3 regions of the Rhodoplanes sp. SY1 genome follow, and region 2 is predicted to be linked to each of the others. Evidence: riboswitches for the same ligand, from Rfam matches in the RefSeq annotation. Region 2 holds a riboswitch; each other region holds the start of a gene.
The links. Region 2 has a riboswitch for thiamine pyrophosphate ahead of thiO (glycine oxidase ThiO). Riboswitches for the same ligand answer to the same signal wherever they lie in the genome.
Positions count from the first base shown of each region.

Region 1: another riboswitch for thiamine pyrophosphate. It lies ahead of thiC (phosphomethylpyrimidine synthase ThiC); the one in region 2 lies ahead of thiO (glycine oxidase ThiO).
Region 3: another riboswitch for thiamine pyrophosphate. It lies ahead of thiM (hydroxyethylthiazole kinase); the one in region 2 lies ahead of thiO (glycine oxidase ThiO).

Region 1 covers NZ_JBEOMB010000125.1:38,248-44,644, reverse strand. Annotated here, with positions in the region: gene ABTU92_RS24655 (EAL domain-containing protein) at 1-1,048, shown strand, start outside; gene ABTU92_RS24650 (EAL domain-containing protein) at 1,311-4,022, shown strand; TPP riboswitch at 4,051-4,219, shown strand; gene thiC (phosphomethylpyrimidine synthase ThiC) at 4,264-6,177, shown strand.
Region 2 covers NZ_JBEOMB010000052.1:27,631-34,027, reverse strand. Annotated here, with positions in the region: gene kdsA (3-deoxy-8-phosphooctulonate synthase) at 199-1,071, shown strand; gene ABTU92_RS14755 (DUF350 domain-containing protein) at 1,120-1,524, shown strand; gene ABTU92_RS14750 (hypothetical protein) at 1,549-1,953, shown strand; gene ABTU92_RS14745 (glutathionylspermidine synthase family protein) at 1,956-3,143, shown strand; gene ABTU92_RS14740 (MFS transporter) at 3,211-4,437, shown strand; TPP riboswitch at 4,529-4,627, shown strand; gene thiO (glycine oxidase ThiO) at 4,679-5,797, shown strand; gene thiS (sulfur carrier protein ThiS) at 5,821-6,075, shown strand; gene ABTU92_RS14725 (thiazole synthase) at 6,077-6,397, shown strand, end outside.
Region 3 covers NZ_JBEOMB010000005.1:118,284-124,680, forward strand. Annotated here, with positions in the region: gene thiE (thiamine phosphate synthase) at 1-618, opposite strand, end outside; gene thiM (hydroxyethylthiazole kinase) at 619-1,452, opposite strand; TPP riboswitch at 1,441-1,573, opposite strand; gene ABTU92_RS01760 (Lrp/AsnC ligand binding domain-containing protein) at 1,725-1,961, shown strand; gene ABTU92_RS01765 (DMT family transporter) at 1,974-2,915, opposite strand; gene ABTU92_RS01770 (c-type cytochrome) at 3,144-4,064, opposite strand; gene ABTU92_RS01775 (cytochrome c) at 4,068-4,520, opposite strand; gene ABTU92_RS01780 (xanthine dehydrogenase family protein molybdopterin-binding subunit) at 4,770-6,397, opposite strand, start outside.

The DNA of each region.
Region 1 (6,397 bases), on a different contig from region 2:
CGACGAGTTCGCCGTGATCCAGATCGTGGACGGCTCGCCCCGCGCCGCCGCGGCGGCGCTCGCCGAGCGGCTGCTCGAACGTATCCGCTCCCCCTACGAGATCGATGGCAAGCGGATCGTCATCGGCATCTCGATCGGCATCGCGGTCGCGCCGCAGGACGGTCGCACGCTGAGCGGCATCCTGCGCAGCGCCGATCTCGCGCTCTACCGCGCCAAGAAGGACGGCCGCGGCTGTTATCGCTTCTTCGCGCCCGAGATGGACACCGACGTGCGGCTGCAGCGCGCCTTCGAGCTGCAGCTGCGCGAGGCGTTGCCGCGGCGTGAGTTCGAGCTGCACTACCAGCCGATCGTCGATCTTTCGACCTGCCGCCCCTGCGCCGTCGAGGCGCTGGTGCGCTGGCGCCATCCCGAGCACGGCCTGATCCCGCCCGACAAGTTCATCCCCGTCGCCGAGGAGATCGGCCTGATCGGCCCGCTCGGCGAGTGGATCCTCGCCACCGCCTGCCGCACCGCCGTGGCCTGGCCGTCCGACATCCGCCTCGCCGTCAATCTCTCGGCCAAGCAGGTGGTCGGCGGCGATCTGGTCGAGGTCGTCCGCCGGGCGCTCGCGGACACCGGTCTTCCGGCGCGCCGGCTCGAGCTCGAGATCACCGAGTCGGTGCTGCTGCAGAAGGACCACGACAGCCTCGCCGTGCTGCACGGGCTCGCCGCGCTCGGCGTCCACGTCGTGCTCGACGACTTCGGCACCGGCTACTCGTCGCTGAGCTATCTGCAGCTCTTCCCGTTCAGCAAGATCAAGATCGACCGCACCTTCGTGGCCGAGCTGACGACGCGGGCCGATTGCGCCGCGATCGTCTCCAGCGTGACGACGCTCGCCAGGGCGCTCGCGATGGGCACCACGGCGGAGGGCGTCGAGACCTGGGACCAGGTCGCGCTCCTGCGCGTCGCCGGCTGCCGGGAAGCCCAGGGCTGGCTGTTCGGACGACCGGTCCCGGCCGCCGCCCTGTCGTTCGAGCCCGCCTCCGACTGCGCTCCCGCCGCGGCCTGAGCAGGAGGATACCGCGGCGTTCGGGCGGCCCGGACTGCCGGCGCAAGGCGGTCCGTCGCGACGGAATCGGACGCAGGCGCATCGGCTTGGAGGCCCGGATTAACCGACTGGTAGCGGCCGCATGGTACACGAATCGCCGCACGGCCGAGCCACCCGCTTTAGGTCTCACGGCCGGCGGATCGCCGGCACCGCGGTCCGGGCCGATCCGGCTCGGCGACGGACAGGTCACGACGTCAGTCCCACCGAGGTGCCACTGTCGCTCATGTCGCCAGCCTCGCCCCATCGACACTGGACCTCGTTCGGCACCCTCATCGCCGTCACCGGGTCCGTGATCGCCGCCTCGGTCCTGGCCATCGGGGTCGCCGTCTGGCAGTTGCGGTCCGACGCCATCGCGTCCGCCAACGAGGATTCGGCCAATCTGGCGACCGTGCTGGCCGACCAAGTCAACCGCGTCGTGCAGCCGATCGACGCGACGCTGATCGACCTCGCCCGCCATCGGCTGACCATCGACCAGGTGCGCGACATGCTCGGCACCGCGCACGTCCACGACGATCTGCGCGAGCGGCTCGGCGGCCTGCCGCAGGCCACCGCCATCGTGATCGCCGACGCGACGGGCGAGCTCGTCAACTGGTCGCTCGACTGGCCGGTGCGGCCGCTGAACTTCCGCGGCCGCGGGTTCCACAGAGATCTCCTCGGCGCGACCGACGACGGGCTGCGGGTCAGCGCCCCGTTCCACAGCCGGGTCAGCAGCACCCACATCGTCCTGTTCACCCGCCGCCTGACGGCGCCCGATGGCACCTTCACCGGCTTCGTCGGCATGGGCGTGCCGATCGACTATTTCCGCAACGTCTACGACTCGATCGCGCCGCTCGCCGACCGCTCCTTCGCGCTGCTGCGCGACGACGGGACCGTGCTGGCGCGCTTTCCCGCCGAGCTCGAGCCGACCGGCGCGCCGATCGCCGACCTGAGCTGGTTCGCGGCGGCGGCGCGTGGCGGCGGCTTCTACGTGACGCGCGACGCCCAGACCCGCGAGACGCGCCTCGTCGCGGTCCGCCCGGTGCCGGGACATCCGCTGTTCGTCAACGTCACCATCACCGAAAGTGCGGCGCTCGCCACCTGGGAGCATCGCGCGCTGTGGATCGGCCTCGGCAGCCTGCTGGCCTTCCTGTGCTGCGCCGCGCTGCTCAGCGGCCTGGTGCGCAAGTCGCGCCGGCTGGAGCAGACGACCAATCAGCTCGACGCCGCCCTCAACAACATGTCCTACGGGCTGTGCATGTTCGACCGCGACGGCCGTCTGGTCCTGCACAATGCCCGCTACCGTCAGATGTACGGCCTCGCCGCCGCGACGGTGCGGCCCGGCACCTCGCTGCGCGAGCTGCTGCGCCTGCGCACCGAGGCGGGCACGGAGTGCGCCGATCCGGAGTCCTACCTGGCCGAGCTGACCGGCGCGATCTCGCGCGACAGCGCCACCCATGTGATGACGCGGCTCGGCGACGGACGGGTGATCGCCGTGCTCAACGACCCGACCGGCGACGGCGGCTGGATCTCGGTGCACGAGGACATCACCGAGCGCACCCAGGCCGAGCAGCGGATCGCCCACATGGCGCGGCACGACGCCCTGACCGACCTCGCCAATCGCCTGATGTTCCGCGAGCGGATGGACGAGGCGATCGCCCGCATGGTGCGCACCGGCAAGAGCTTCGCGATCCTGATCTTCGACATCGACCTGTTCAAGTCGGTCAACGACTCGCTCGGCCATTCGGGCGGCGACGCGCTGCTCGAGGCGGTGGCCGAGCGCCTGCGCCGCACCGCCGCACCGGACGATACGCTCGGACGCATCGGCGGCGACGAGTTCGCCATCATCCAGCACTGCCACGACGAGCCGCGCGACGAGGCGGCTGCGCGGGCCGCGCGGCTGCTCGACGACCTGCGAGCGCCCTACGAGATCGAGGGCAAGCGGATCGTCATCGGCATCTCGATCGGCGTCGCCATCGCGCCCGACGACGGCACCGAGCCGAGCCAGATCCTGCGCAACGCCGACCTCGCGCTCTACCGCGCCAAGGGCGACGGCCGCGGCTGCTACCGCTTCTTCGAGCCGGCCATGGACGCCGACGCTCAACTTCAGCGCGAGTTCGAGTTCGAGCTGCGCGAGGCGCTGGTGCGCAAGGAGTTCGAGATCCACTTCCAGCCGATCGTCGACATCGCCACCTGCCGGCCCTGCGCCGTCGAGGCGCTGGTGCGCTGGCGCCATCCCGACCACGGCCTGATCCCGCCCGACAAGTTCATCCCCGTCGCCGAGGAGATCGGCCTGATCATCCCGCTCGGCGAGTGGATCCTCGACACGGCCTGCCGCATCGCCGCGGACTGGCCCGACGACGTGCGCCTCGCCGTCAACCTCTCGGCCGTGCAGTTCCGCTCCGGCAACCTGGTCGAGGCGGTGCGCGACGCGCTCGCCTGCAGCGGCCTGCCGGCGGCCCGGCTCGAGCTCGAGATCACCGAGTCGGTGCTGCTGCAGAAGGACCACGGCGGCCTCGCCGTGCTGCACGACCTCGCCGCGCTCGGCGTCCACATCGTGCTCGACGACTTCGGCACCGGCTACTCGTCGCTGAGCTACCTGCAGCTCTTCCCGTTCAGCAAGATCAAGATCGACAAGTCGTTCGTCGCCGACCTGCCGACTCGCTCCGACTGCGCCGCGATCGTCTGCACGGTCGTGAACCTCGCCAAGGCGCTGGACATGGGCACGACGGCGGAGGGCGTCGAGACCGTCGAGCAGCTCGAGCTCCTGCGCGCCGCCGGCTGTCGCGAGGCCCAGGGCTGGCTGTTCGGCCGGCCGGGCGCCGCCGGCGACCTCGTGCTCGACCAGCCCCTCGCGGCGCCGCGCGCGACGGCCGCCCCCGTGATCCGCCGCCGCAGCGCCGACGGCCGCGCCGGTGGTTCGATGCCGGGCCGGCGTGTCGTCGGACCGTCGCATTGACAGGTCCCCGATCTCCCGTAAATTGAGATTTCGTTCCGAGGGGTGCTCCGGAAGGAGCTGAGACACCGTCGGCCGCGCAGCACCGTCGTTCCTCCGAAGCTCGATCGCTCCGGTTCCGACGGGCCGCCAGGCACCACGGAAACCCTTTGAACCTGATCCGGGTCATGCCGGCGAAGGGACAGGGACCATTCCCATACCGACGCATGCTGTTTCCGGGACACCCATTCACGGGAGGCTCCGAATGAACAAGCACACCCCCAGAGACGCGCTCACCGTTCCGACCGTCACGACCGGGCCGATCGCCGGCTCGCGGAAGGCCTACACGACGCCCGACGCCGCGCCGGACCTGAAGGTGCCGGTGCGCGAGATCGTGCTGTCGGACGCCGCCGGCGAGCCGCCCGTGCCGGTCTACGACGCCTCCGGCCCCTACACGGACCCGACCACGACCATCGACGTGGAGAAGGGCCTGCCGCGCCATCGCACCGCCTGGGTGAGCGCGCGCGGCGGCACCGAGACCTATCAGGGCCGTCCGATCAAGCCGGTCGACAACGGCAACGTCACGGGCGCGCATCTCGCCCGCGCCTTCCCGACCGTGCATGCCCCTCTGAGAGCGCTCGACGGCAAGCCCGTCACCCAATACGAGTGGGCAAAAGCCGGCGTGATCACCAAGGAGATGATCTACGTCGCCGAGCGCGAGAATCTCGGGCGCAAGCAGATGCTGGACCGCGCCGAGAGCGCGCTCGCCGACGGCGAGAGCTTCGGCGCGTCGGTGCCGGCCTTCGTGACGCCGGAGTTCGTGAGAAGCGAAATTGCCCGGGGCCGCGCGATCATCCCGGCCAACGTCAATCACGCCGAGCTCGAGCCGATGATCATCGGCCGCAACTTCCTCACCAAGATCAACGCGAACATCGGCAACTCCGCCGTGACCTCGTCGGTCGAGGAGGAGATCGACAAGATGGTGTGGGCGATCCGCTGGGGCGCCGACACCGTGATGGACCTCTCCACCGGCCGCAACATCCACAACACGCGCGAGTGGATCATCCGCAATTCGCCGGTGCCGATCGGCACCGTGCCGATCTATCAGGCGCTCGAGAAGGTCGACGGTGATCCGGTCAAGCTCGACTGGGAGGTCTACAAGGACACGCTGATCGAGCAGTGCGAGCAGGGCGTCGACTACTTCACCATCCACGCCGGCGTGCGCCTCGCCTACGTGCCGCTCACCGCCAGCCGCGTCACCGGCATCGTGTCACGCGGTGGATCCATCATGGCGAAGTGGTGCCTCGCGCATCACCGCGAGTCGTTCCTCTACGAGCGGTTCGAGGAGATCTGCGAGATCATGCGGCGCTACGACGTGTCGTTCTCGCTCGGCGACGGCCTGCGGCCCGGCTCGATCGCCGACGCCAACGACCGCGCCCAGTTCGCCGAGCTGGAGACGCTCGGCGAGCTGACCAAGATCGCCTGGGCGAAGGGCTGCCAGGTGATGATCGAGGGCCCCGGCCACGTGCCGATGCACAAGATCAAGATCAACATGGACAAGCAGCTGAAGGAGTGCGGCGAGGCGCCGTTCTACACGCTCGGCCCGCTCACGACCGACATCGCGCCGGGCTACGACCATATCACGTCGGGCATCGGCGCCGCGATGATCGGCTGGTTCGGCTGCGCCATGCTCTGCTACGTGACGCCGAAGGAGCACCTCGGTCTGCCCGACCGCGACGACGTGAAGACCGGCGTGATCACCTACAAGATCGCGGCGCATGCCGCCGATCTGGCGAAGGGTCATCCGGCCGCGCAGATCCGCGACGACGCGCTGTCGCGCGCCCGCTTCGAGTTCCGCTGGGAGGATCAGTTCAATCTCGGCCTCGATCCCGACACGGCGCGCGACTTCCACGACGAGACGCTGCCCAAGGAGGCCCACAAGGTCGCGCATTTCTGCTCGATGTGCGGGCCGAAGTTCTGCTCGATGAAGATCACCCAGGACGTCCGCGACTACGCGGCCGGGCTGGGCGACAACGAGAAGGCGGCGCTCTATCCGGTCGACACGGCGCAGGCCGACGCCGCCGCCGGCATGAAGCAGATGTCCGACAAGTTCCTGAAGATGGGCGGCCGGGTCTATGTCGAGGCCGACGCCGTGAAGGACAGCAACAAGGCGCTGTGAGGCGAGGCCGCATCGACATCACGTAGAGTGGGCAAGGCGGGCCCCGCAGGCCCGCCTTGCCGATGCCGAAAAGCGGCACGAACAGCCAAACGTAGGGTGGGCAAAGCCGCGAAAGCGGCGTGCCCACGCGGGCTCGGACGAGAAGGCGCCGGCGATGTCGCGCTATCGCCGAATGACGATCGACGGCGGGGTCTTCTACGAGGCAACCGGGCGCGGCCCT
Region 2 (6,397 bases):
AGCCGTGCCGTGAGGGAGCCTCGTAGCCCGCATGGAGCGCAGCGGAATGCGGGACCGCCGGCGCGGGCCACATCGCGGTTCATCCCTGCAATCCGATCTTGCAATCCATCCCCCGCATTCCGCTGCGCTCCATGCGGGCTACGGGCCTGCGGCGTTGACCGCCCGGACGCGGGGCGCCATGGTCCGCGCGCCATGACCATGCCCGTCACATTCGCTCCCTCGCCCGTCGTCGCCGTCGGCCCGTCCCAAAACCCTGTCCGATTCGGCAACGCGCTGCCGCTGGCGCTGATCGCCGGCCCCTGCCAGATGGAGAGCCGCGCCCACGCGCTGGAGACCGCGGCGGCCGTGAAGGAGATCGCCGCAAAAGCCGGGATCGCCGTGGTGTTCAAGGCCTCGTTCGACAAGGCGAACCGCACCAGCCTGAGCGGCGCCCGCGGGGTCGGGCTCGACGCGGCGCTGCCCGTGTTCGCCGAGATCCGCGAGACGCTGGGGATGCCCGTCCTCACCGACGTGCACGACGCCGGCCAGTGCGCGCCGGTCGCCGAGGTGGTCGACATCCTGCAGATCCCGGCGTTCCTGTGCCGGCAGACCGACCTGCTGGTCGCCGCCGCGCGGACCGGCCGCATCGTCAACGTCAAGAAGGGCCAGTTCCTCGCCCCATGGGACATGGCGAACGTCGTCGCCAAGGTGACGGGGGCCGGCAATGCGAACGTGCTGGTGACCGAGCGCGGCGCCTCGTTCGGCTACAACACGCTGGTCTCCGACATGCGGGCGCTGCCGATCCTGGCCCGCACCGGGGCGCCCGTGATCTTCGACGCCACCCATTCGGTGCAGCAGCCGGGCGGGCAGGGGACGTCGTCGGGGGGAGATCGCGCCTTCGTGCCGGTGCTGGCGCGCGCCGCCGTGGCGGTCGGGGTCGCCGGCGTGTTCATCGAGACGCATCCGGACCCGGACCGGGCGCCCTCCGACGGCCCCAATATGGTGCCGCTCGCCGACCTCGAGGCGCTGCTGCGCCGCCTCGTGGCCTTCGACCGGCTCACCAAAGAGCCCCTCGCCGAACCGGGTGATTGAACCCGCGGGCGCGGCGTCGCAACCTAGTGGGGACACGGGGGAGACGCCATGCTGCTGCAATCGCTCGCCGGGCTGCCGGCCTTTCTGGCCTATCTGTGCACGGCGCTGGTCGCCTCGGTCCTCTACCTGCTGATCTACACGCGGGTGACGCATCACGACGAGTTCGTGCTGATCGCCAAGAACGTGCCGGGTGCCGCCGTGTCGCTCGGGCTGGCGCTGCTCGGCTTCGCCCTGCCGGTGGCGAGCGCCATCGCGCACGCCGCCTCGATCCTCGACTGTGCCGTGTGGAGCCTGATCGCGCTCGCCGTCCAGATCGGCGTGTACTTCCTGGTGCGCATCCCGGTGCCGGATTTGTCGAACCGCATCGCCGCGGGCGAGCTCGCGCCGGCGATCTGGCTCGGCCTCGCCTCGCTCTCCGCCGGCGCGCTCAACGCCGCCTCGATGTCCTACTGAGCGCGGGCCGAAAGGGCCGAGGCCATGAAACGCTCCACCCAGGTCGGGCTGGTGCTGATGTCGGCGCTCGGCGTCGGCGGCACCGCCTACATGCTGATGCCGGGCCGCGACTGCCGGCCGCCGGACACGCCGGAGCAGGCGGCCCTGCACGCACCACTGACGCCCGGCGGCGCCGCCGCGGTCCCGGCCCAACAGCAAAACTGCGCCCCGCGCGGCTCCTCCGGCTCGTCGGGCTCCGGACGCTGGAGCAGCAGCGGCTCGTCCTGGTGGCACGGCTCGTCATCGTCGTCGTCGAGCACCACCGGGCCGGTGGTCGCCAAGGCGGCGAGCGGCACGGCGTCCTCGGCCGGCTCCTCGTCGTCGGGCATTGGCGCGACGCTGCGCAGCGGGTTCGGCTCGTTCGGTCGTGCCATGTCGTCGGGAGGCTGAGCGTGCAGCGCATCGCCTGCCCGGAGCGCGACGACTGGCGCGAGACCGCCGACACGCACGGCTTCGCGTTCCACACCATCGACGGCGCGCCCTACTGGGACGAGACCGCCTATTACGGCTTCACGCTCGAGCAGATCGAGCGCGACATCGAGGCGCCGACCGCCGAGCTCGACGCGATGTGCCGCGAGCTGGTCGCCCGCGCGGTCGGCGACGAGCGCATCCTGAAGCTCCTGAAGATTCCCGAGGCCTATTGGACCTACATCGCGGCGAGCTTCAAGCGCGGCGACCCCTCGCTCTATGGCCGCTTCGACCTCTGCTACGACGGCACCGGCCCGGCGAAGCTGCTCGAATACAACGCCGACACGCCGACCGCGCTGTACGAGACCGGCGTGTTCCAATGGCTGTGGCTGGAGGAGGCGATCGCGCGCCAGATCGTGCCGGCCGGCAGCGACCAGTTCAATTCGGTCCACGAGACGCTGATCGCCGGCTGGCGCGTCGTGGCGGAGCAGGTGGGGCGCGGCCTCGGCGAGCCGGTCGGCCTCGTTCATCTCGCCGGCGCGCTGGAGAGCGCCGAGGATCTCGGCACGCTCGCCTATCTGGAGGACACGGCCCGGCAGGCCGGCCTCGACACCGTGACGATCGCGATGGACCGCATCGGGCACAAGCGCAACGGCGACTTCGTCGACGAGCAGGACCGGCCGATCGCGCTCGCCTTCAAGCTGTATCCCTGGGAGTGGATGTTCCGCGAGCCGTTCGGACGCTCCATGCCGGGCGCGTCGACGCGCTGGATCGAGCCGCCCTGGAAGGCGATCCTGTCGTCGAAGGGCATCCTGCCGCTCCTGTGGTCGATGGCGCCGAACCATCCGAACCTGCTGCCGGCCTATTTCGAGGACGACCCGGAGGCGGGCCGTCTCGGCGAGTCCTACGTGAGAAAGCCGCTCTACTCGCGCGAGGGGGCCAATGTCGCCATGGTGGTGGGCGGCGAGGTGCTCGACTCCGACAGCGGGCCCTACGGCGCGGAGGGCTTCGTGCGCCAGGCCGTCGCCACGCTGCCGCGCACCGCGGGCGGCTATCCGGTGCTCGGCTCGTGGATCGTGAACGGCGAGGCCTGCGGCCTGTCGATCCGCGAGGACGCCTCGCCGATCACCAAGAACACGTCGCGCTTCCTGCCGCACGCGATCCTGCCCTGACGGCGGTGCGGGCATGCCGGCGCGCCGCGATCTTGTCGCGGCGTCGGGGTGCTGTACAACACCGCGCATGAGCTCTCCCGCCAGCGACGACAGCGCCGACCCGCCGGGGACCGGACGGGTGCTGGCGGTGGTCGCGCTGGCGCTGTTCTCGACCAGCCTGTTCATGCGCGCCATCGACCCGGTGATCCCGCAGATCGCCACCGGCCTGCAGATGGACGTGCGCACCGTCGCGCTGCTCTCCACCGCCTATGCGCTGCCCTACGCGCTCGCCCAGCCGGTGCTCGGCAGCCTCGGCGACACGGTCGGCAAGGTCCTGGTGCTGAAGCTCTGTCTGGTGCTCAGCATCTTCGCGGGTTTTCTCGGCGCCTTCGCGCCCGATTTCTCGACGCTGTTCGGCTCGCGCGTGCTGGTCGGCATGGTGTCGGGCGGCATCTTCCCGATCGCGCTGGCGATCGGGGGCGATCTGGTGCCGGTCGCCAAGCGTCAGGTCGCGTTCAGCCGGCTGCTCGCCGCCGCGATGGCCGGCAACGTGCTCGGCTCGCCACTCGCCGGGCTGATCGCCGACACGGTCGGCTGGCGCGGCGTCTTCGCGCTCGTCGCTGCGATCGCGGTCGTCGCTCTCGTCGCCGTGCAGGTCGGCTTTCGCGGGATGGCGATCGATGTCCGCACCCGCTTCCAGATGAGCACCATCGTGCGCGGCTATCGCGCCGTGTTCAGGAACCCGCTGGCGAAGATCTGCTTCTTCGCCGTGTTCCTGGAAGGCACGTTCCTGCACGGGCTGTTTCCGTTCGTCGCGGCCCTGCTCGCCGAGCGCGGCGAAGGGCGCGCCGCGATCGCCGGCGTGGTGATCGCCGGCTTCGCGGTGGGCGGGTTCCTGTATTCCGGGCTGATCTCGGTGCTGCTGCGCCGGCTCGGCGAGCGCGGCCTGATGCGCGGCGGCGGTGCGTTGATGGCGATCGGCCTCGCCGTGGTGACGCTCGGCTTCGTCTGGCCGGTCGAGTTCGTGATCTTCATGGTGATCGGGCTCGGCTTCTACTCGCTGCACGGCGTCATCCAGATCTACGTGACCGAGCTCGCGCCGTCGGCGCGCGGCACCGCGGTCGCGATGCACGGCTGTTCGTTCTTCCTCGGCCAGGCACTCGGACCGGTCGTCTACCGCACCGGCTTCGACCATCTCGGCGTGTCCGCCACCAGCACGCTCGCCGGCCTGGTGCTGCTCGGCACCGGACTGATGTGTTCCGCATTCCTGCGACGACCGACGAAGCCGGTGCCGGCCGGCACACGCGACAGCTGACCGCGACACGTCCTCACGTCGCGTCGCGACCCATCGCGATCGCGCATCGCCGCTCCGCTCTTGCGGCAGCGGCCCGGATCGTCCATCATTCCCTCACGGCCTGGGGTGCCGCGCCGGTGCGCGGCTGAGATCACACCCAACGAACCTGTCTGGGTCATGCCAGCGAAGGGAGCCGCCGATGGTAGCGCAATCACGTCCGTATTTTGAATCAACGACTGCGCCGACGCGCGCCCCCGATGTCGTGATCATCGGGGCCGGCGTCTGCGGCCTGGGCATCGCGTGGCGACTGGCGCAGCGCGGGCTCGCCGTCACGGTGCTCGACAAGGGCGCCCTCGGCGCCGCGGCGAGCTGGGTCGCCGGCGGCATGCTGGCCGCCTGCGCCGAGGCGGAGCCCGGCGAGGAGGAGCTGGTCCGGCTCGGTCGCCACGCACAACGCCTGTGGCCCGGCTTCGCGACCGAGCTTCTGGAGGCGACCGGCATCGACGTCGAGCTGCGCACCGAAGGCACCCTGGTGGTGGCGCCGACCGCCGACGAGCGCGCGCGTCTCCTCCATCATCACGCGTTCCAGACAGGCCTCGGCCTGACGCTCGACTGGCTGACGCCGGCGGAGGTTCGCCGGCGCGAGCCGCATCTCGCGGCGGGGATCACGGGCGCCGTGTTCAGCCCGGAGGACCATCAGGTCGCGACCCGGTCGCTCACCACGGCGCTGATCCGCGCCGCCGAGCACGCCGGCGTGACGTTGCGCCCGCACACGGCGGTCTCCCGCATCGTCGTCGAGAGCGGCCGCGCCACCGGCGTTGAGCTTTCCGACGGCAGCCGCGTCGCCGCCGGCACCGTGGTGCTGGCCGCCGGCGCCTGGTCGCGCGGCATCGAGGGCGTGCCCCCCGCCGCCCGCCCGCCGGTGCGGCCGATCAAGGGGCAGGTGATCGTCCTGACGATGGACGCGGCCGCGCCGTTGCTGACTCACGTCCTGTGGGCACCGGGCTGCTATCTGGTGCCGCGCCGCGACGGCCATCTGATCCTCGGCGCCACGGTCGAGGAGAAGGGCTTCGACACCGCGATCACGGCCGGCGGCATCTTCGCTCTGCTGGAAGCCGCGTGGCGCGTGCTGCCGGCGATCGAGGAGCTGCCGATCGTCGACACGGTCGTCGGCCACCGGCCGGGCAGCCGCGACGACGCGCCGATCCTCGGAGCCTCCGAGGTGCCGGGGCTCGTCTATGCCACCGGCCACCACCGCAACGGCATCCTGCTGGCGCCCGTGACGGCCGACGCCGTCGCCCGGCTGGTGGCCGGCGAGGGGACCGATCCGGCCATCGCCGCGTTCGGCATGGAGCGGTTTGCGGCGAAAGCCGCGGCCTGACCAGGGCAACGAGGATCAGAGACATGGCCGATACGGCAACGGCGTCCAAGGGCGCCGAAGAGACCAGTTCGAGCGACACCATCACGGTGAACGGCACCGCCGAGCCGCGCGCCGCGGCAACGGTGTCGGAGCTGCTGGCCGAGAAGGACATCGACCCCGGCGCCCGCGGCATCGCGATCGCCGTCAACGGACGGGTGGTGCCGCGCACCGCCTGGGCCACCACGGCGCTCGCCTCCGGCGACGCTGTGGAGATCGTGCGGGCGAGGCCCGGAGGCTGACATGAGCATCGAGACGAAGACCCAAGAGGCCAAGGCTGCCGACCCGCTGGTGATCGCCGGGCGCACGTTCTCGTCGCGCCTTTTCCTCGGCACGGCCGGCTATCCCAATCGGAAGGTCATGCTCGACGCGATCACTGTGAGCGGCACCCAGATGGTGACGGCGGCGATCCGCCGGATCAGCCTCGCCGGCGAGGACGAGAGCCTGGTCGACCTGATCGGCGACAAGGCGCACTTCCTGCCCAACACGGCCGGCTGCCAGACCGCGCGCGACGCCGTGCTGACCGCCGAGCTCGCCCGCGAGGCGCTCGGCACCGACTGGATC
Region 3 (6,397 bases), on a different contig from region 2:
CAGCGTGCGGGCCGCGACCTCCGGATCGGGGGCGAGCGACAGCGCCGAGATGACGGCGACGCCGTCGGCGCCGGCCGCGACCACCGGCGCGGCGTTGCCGATCTCGATGCCGGCGATGCCGACCACAGGCATCAGCGGCGCCCGCCGGCGCAGCACGGCGCGGATCTTCGCGAGCCCCTCCGGCCCCATCGGCGGCGCCGGATTGTCCTTCGACAGCGTCGCATAGACGCCGCCGACGCCGGCGTAGTCGAGCAGATCGAGCGGCACGCGCTCGGCCTGGTCGAGCGTCTTGATCGAGTGACCGACGATGGCGCCCGGTCCAAGGATCGCGCGCGCGTCCTCGACCGCCATGTCGTCGGGGCCGACATGGACGCCGGCGGCGCCGGCCGCGAGCGCGACGTCGACGCGATCGTTGATCACCAGCGGCACGCCGAGCGGCGCCAGCACCTCGATCAGCGCCCGCGCCTCCTCGATCATGCGCCGGGTGCTGCCGTGCTTGTCGCGCAGCTGCAGGAGCGTCGCGCCCCCCGCCACCACGGCGCGGGCGAGATCGACGAGCGGGCGCCCGCCGGCGCGCTCCGGATCCAGGATGGCATTGAGACGCACGTCGACGGTCATTCAGCTCACCTTCGCCTGCTCCAGCAGGTCCTTGCGGTCGAGATCGAACAGCGTGTCGAGGAGCCGCACGGCGAGCGTACCGGGGCCGCTCGACACGACGGCGGCCCGCTCCGCCGCGACACCGAGCGCGACCAGCGCCGCGATCGTCGCGTGCCAGGGGTCGTCGTCGACGGCTGCGAAGGCGGCGACCAGCGCCGCCCCGGCGCAGCCCATGGCGGTGATGCGCGCCATCCAGCGATGGCCGTTGCCGATCGCCGCGCGCCGGGCCGCATCGGCGACCAGGTCGGTCTCCCCGGTGAGCGCCACGACCGCCTGATTTTCGCGCGCGAAGCCCGGGAGATGGTCGGCCTCCGCCGGCAGGCCGGACAGCACGGCGAACTCGGCCGGGTTCAGCCGCAGCACGGTCGGACGCATCGCCAGGAGGGCCTTGCCGAAGGTGGCGCGGCCGGGCGAGCGGTCGACGAAGACCGGATCGAGCACCCAGGGGATGCCGGCCTCCGTGGCGGCGTCGATGGCGATGCCGATGGCAGTGCGGCGGGTCTCGTCGAGCGTGCCGATGTTGACGACGAGCGCGTCGGCGCCGGCCACGAAGGCGGCGATCTCGTCCGGCGCGATGGTCATCGACGGGACCGCGCCGGCGGCGAGCAGCAGGTTCGCCGTGTAGGTCTGGGCGACCGTGTTGGTGATGCAATGGACCCGCGGCCGCTTCGCCCGCAGCGCGTCGAGCGCGTCGGCGGCGCGCGCGACGGTCTCACGAGAGATGGTCTCGCGAGAGATGGCCTCGCCTGCATCGGCGCGGCCGTGGATCGGGGCGTCGTCGCCCACTCGCGTCATCTCGAGGTCCCTCCGCCGGCATGACCCGGATCAGGTTCGACGGGTTGGCACACCGGCCGAAGGAGCCGGCTCCGCCTCTCAGCCCGGACGCGGATTCGGCCGGACACCCCGCTGAGATCAAAGGCGAAACTAGTCCCTCCCCCGGCCCTGCGCAAGGCTGCCGGGGCGCCCGTCTCGCTTGTCAAACCGGTCCGGTTTTGCTCGATTGCGGCGACCGCGCGACGGCGCGGCGCGAATGGCGGCGCAGTGCCGCGAGGCCCGAGGGAAAGCCGATGATTCCGTTCTTCGTGCAGATCAAGTGCAACCTCGGCAAGTCGTACCAGGTCGCCAACCAGCTCGCCGACGCCGAGATCGCCTCGGAGATCTACTCCACGGCCGGCGACTACGACCTGCTGGTGAAGTTCTATGTCGATCAGGGCACCGACATCGGCCATTTCGTCAACGAGAAGGTGCAGACGATCTCGGGCATCGTCGACACCAAGACGATCATCACGTTCAAGGCGTTCTGAGCCGCGCCGGGCTCACGCCGGGTCGGGCTTCGTCGGCTCGTCGGGCTTCGTCGCCTTGCGGCGCCGGGCGGCGAGGCGGCGCTCGCGCCAGATCACGAACAGGCCCGACAGCACCACGATGCCGGCGCCCGCATAGGCCCAGCCGGTCGGGATCTCGCCGAACACCACCCAGCCGATCAGGAAGGCGAAGAGCAGCGCCAGATAGTCGAACGGCGCCATCACCGAGGCGGGCGCGTAGCGGTAGCTCTCGGTGAGCAGGAGATGCGAGGCGCCGCCCAGAAGCCCGACGCCGATCAGCGCGACGAGCTGTGGCAGCGTCGGCGTGATCCAGACGAAGGGCAGCACGATGGCGCCCGCGATCGTGCAGATCAGCGAGAAGTAGAAGACGATCGACGAGGTCGTCTCGCTGTCGGTCAGGCGTCGCGTCTGGATCACGGCGAAGGCGTTGGAGAAGGCCGAGGCGAGCGCGCACATCGCCCCGACCGTCGCCGCCGTCGACGCCGCCGTGACGAGCCGCCCGAGCCCGAGATACGGCCACAGCATCACCATGACGCCGACGAAGCCCACACCGACCGCGGTCCAGCGATAGGCCCGCACCCGCTCGGAGAGCACGACCGCGGCGAGCGCCACCGTGATCAGCGGCGCCGCGAACGTGATCGCGGTCGCGTCGACCAGCGGCAGGCGCGCCAGCGCGGCGAAGTTGAGGAACATGCCGGCCACGCCGATGCTGCCGCGGCCGACATGGCCGAGCAGCCGGCTGGTGCGCACCGCCGCGGACAGCTCGTGCCGGGCCGCGTAGATGACGACGATCAGGAGGAGGGCGAACAGGCTGCGGAAGAACACCACCTGGCCGAGCGGAATCCCGGCCTCGCCGAGATAGCGGGCCAGCGCCGACATCACCGCGAACAGCAGGACCGAGACGATCTTGACCAGGATGGCGGCGTGCAGGCTCATGACGGGCGGGGGCAGGATGGCGACGCGACGCGGGCGCCCCTTGTCGCACGGTCCTCGGGTTCCGAAAACCACTCTTGGCGGGATGCGGCCGTGCGGGGCCGACGCGCGTCATTCCGGGGCGCGCCGAAGGCGCGAACCCGGAATCCAGCAGCGAACTCGACATTCTTGGCTGGATTCCGGGTTCGGCGCTGCGCGCCGCCCCGGAATGACTATCGCGTCGCGCGAAACCTACTTCCGCTCCGGCCGCGGCGGGCCGTCGACGGGCGGCAGCGACTTCAGGTACTCGGCCATGGCGGCGCGGTCCGCGGCCGAGAGCTTCGCGGTGTTGCGCACCACCGCGGCCATCGTTCCGCCGACCGAATCGCCGTCCGGCAGGTCGCCGGTCTCCAGCATGTAGGCGATGTCGCCGGCCGACCAGCTCGCCAGCCCCTTGCCAGTGATGTTGGGAACCCACCCCCGCCCTTCCGGGTCGGGGCCGCCGGCGAAGCGCTGCGCCGCGACGATGCCGCCGAGCGCATCGCGGGGCGAGTGGCACTCGGCGCAGTGGCCGGGGCCGTTCACCAGATAGGCGCCGCGGTTCCACGCCGCCGACCGCGACGCATCGGGCCGGAACGGCCGGCCGTCGAGATAGAGCATCTTCCAAAGGCCGACGGCGCGCCGGACCGAGAACGGAAACGGCAGCTCGTGCGCGGGCGCCTTTCCCTGCACGGCCGGCAGCGTCTTCAGATAGGCGAAGAGATCGCGCAGATCGCCCGTCTCCATGCGCTGATACGACGTGTAGGGGAACGCCGGATAGTAGTGGCGCTCGTCGGGAGAGGTGCCGTCCTGCATGGCGGAGACGAAGGCCACCTCGCTCCAGCGGCCGATGCCGTCGACCGGATCGGGCGAGATGTTGGGCGCGTAGAAGGTACCGAACGGCGAATGCAGCGGCGCGCCGCCGCCGAGCCGCGTCGGATCGTCCTTCGACGACGCATGGCACGAGGCGCAGCCGCCGGCGAAGAACATCGTGCGGCCGTTGTCGAGATTCGGCGTGTGCGGCCCGAGCGAGGCGGCGGCGACCCGGGTCGGCTCGGTGAGGACGAAGAACACCGCGACGCCGGTCCCCAGGACCAGCGCCGCGGCGATCAAGAGGATGCGCAGGCGGCGCACCGGTCAGCTCTTCTTGATGCGGTAGCTCTCGTGGCAGCCGCCGCAGTTCTTCTGCACCTCCGAGAAGGTCGCCTTGAAGCTCGCCTCGTCCTTCACCTTGTCCTTGGCGGCGGCGGCGTCCTGTCCGAACTTGGCGAGCTTCGCCTGGAAGTCGCTCATGCTCTGCCAGATCTTCGGGTCGGCCGCGGTGTCGCCGCCGGTCTTGGCCGATTCGGGATAGAGATCCTTGCTCTTGGTCGCGCTCTCCGCATAGGTCGCGAAGATCGCCTGCGCCTTGGCGAGATCGAACGGCATCTCGCCGCGCGCCATCAGGGCGCCGGTCCGCGCCTGGTCGCCGTTGGCCTTCATGATGGCCTTGCGCTGCGCGATCACGTCCTGCGCGGCGACGACGGTCATGCCGGCGGCGGTCAAACCCGAGACGAGCATGGCGGCGGCGAGCATCGTACGGATCGTCATGAGGTCTCCTGCTTTGGTGAGATCGAGGTCTCAGGGGCGCCGGCGGGGAGCCGGCCCAGGCGCTGCGACGTCGGTATGGCCGCGGCCCGACCAGAGGTCTACAGACAAATACGTACCGTGACACGACGGGTCGTTGCAGCCCAGATCACGACTTCGCGACGGTGTCTTGATGACGCAGGGTCCGGGCCGTGGCGGCGCGGTTGCAGGCCGCATCGGCGCGATCGGCCCGACCGTCACAGCGCCCGACAGTCACAGCGTGTGCATGCGCGCGTGCTCGCGCAACGCCGCCCAGATCGCCTGCGGGCTAACCGGCATGTCGATCTCGCGGATGCGATGAGCGCGCCACAGGGCGTCGACCACGGCGTTGATCACGGCCGGCGCCGCCCCGATTGTGCCGGCCTCGCCGGCCCCCTTCACGCCGAGCGGATTGGCGGTGCAGCGCACGTTGCGGGTCTCGAACGTGAAGGCGGGGAGGTCGCCGGCGCGCGGCAGCGCGTAGTCCTGCAATGTCGCGGTGACGAGCTGGCCGGAGTCGGGGTCGTAGACCGTGTTCTCGAGCAGCGCCTGGCCGATGCCCTGCGCCGCACCGCCGTGAATCTGCCCCTCCAGCAGCAGCGGATTGAGGGTCATGCCGACGTCGTCGACGATCACGTAGCGGACGATCTCGACCGCGCCGGTCTCCGGATCGATCTCGACCTCGGCGACGTGAGTGCCGTTCGGAAAGGTCGCCGCGGTCGGCCGGAACGTGTCGGCGACGATGAGGCGCGCCGGCGTCGCGGCGGGCGCCGTCGCGACCCCGGCGAAGCTGATCGTGCGGTCGGTGCCGGCGATGCGCACCACGCCATCGGCGAGCTCGATGTCGGCCGGCGCGGCCTCCAGCGTGTCGGCCGCGATCGCCTTCACGACCTCGGCGAGCTTTTTGGCCGCGCCCTCGACGGCGACGCCGCCGCACGGGATCGAGCTCGATCCGCCCGTGCCGGCGCCGGTCGCGATCACGTCGGTGTCGCCCTGGACGACCCGCACCCGCGACGGCGGCAGGCCGAGATGCTCGGCGACGATCTGGGCATAGGCGGTCGCGTGGCCCTGCCCGGTCGACTGCGAGCCGATCAGCACCGTGACGACGCCGTCGCGGTCGAGCCGCAGCGTCGCGGTCTCGGGACCCACGGTGCCGCAGGCCTCCACATAGGTGGCGAGCGCGATGCCGCGCAGCTTGCCGTGCCGGCGCGCCGTCGCGGCGCGATGCGCGAAGCCATTCCAGTCGGCGATCTCCTGGGCGCGCGCCATGTGGGCGGCGAAGTCGCCGGAGTCGTAGACCTTGCCGGTCGCGGTCGTGTAAGGCATCGCGCCCGGCGCGATGAAGTTCTTCCGCCGCAGCGCATCGGGGGCGACGCCGAGGTCGCGCGCCGCGGTGTCGACCAGCCGCTCGATCACGTAGGCCGCCTCCGGCCGCCCCGCTCCCCGATAGGCGTCGACCGGCACCGTGTTGGTGTGGACGCCGCGGATCCGCACATGGCACGCCGGCAGCGCGTAGACGCCCGGCAGCAGGCCGGCGCCGGCGAACGGGATGTAGGGCGCGAAGCACGAGAGATACGCCCCCATGTCGCAGATCATGTCGACGTCGAGCGCCAGGAACCGGTGCTCGCGATCGAGCGCGAGGCGCGCCGTCGTCACGTTGGCGCGGCCGTGGCTGTCGCCGACGAAATGATCGGCGCGGTCGGCCACCCAGCTCACCGTGCGGCCGAGCCGCTCCGCCGCGACGGCGGCGAGCGCGTATTCGCGATACGGAAACAGCTTCGTGCCGAAGCCGCCGCCGACATCCGGCGTGATCACCCGCAGCCGCTCGGGCGGGATGCGCAGCACCTGGCCGGCCAGGATGT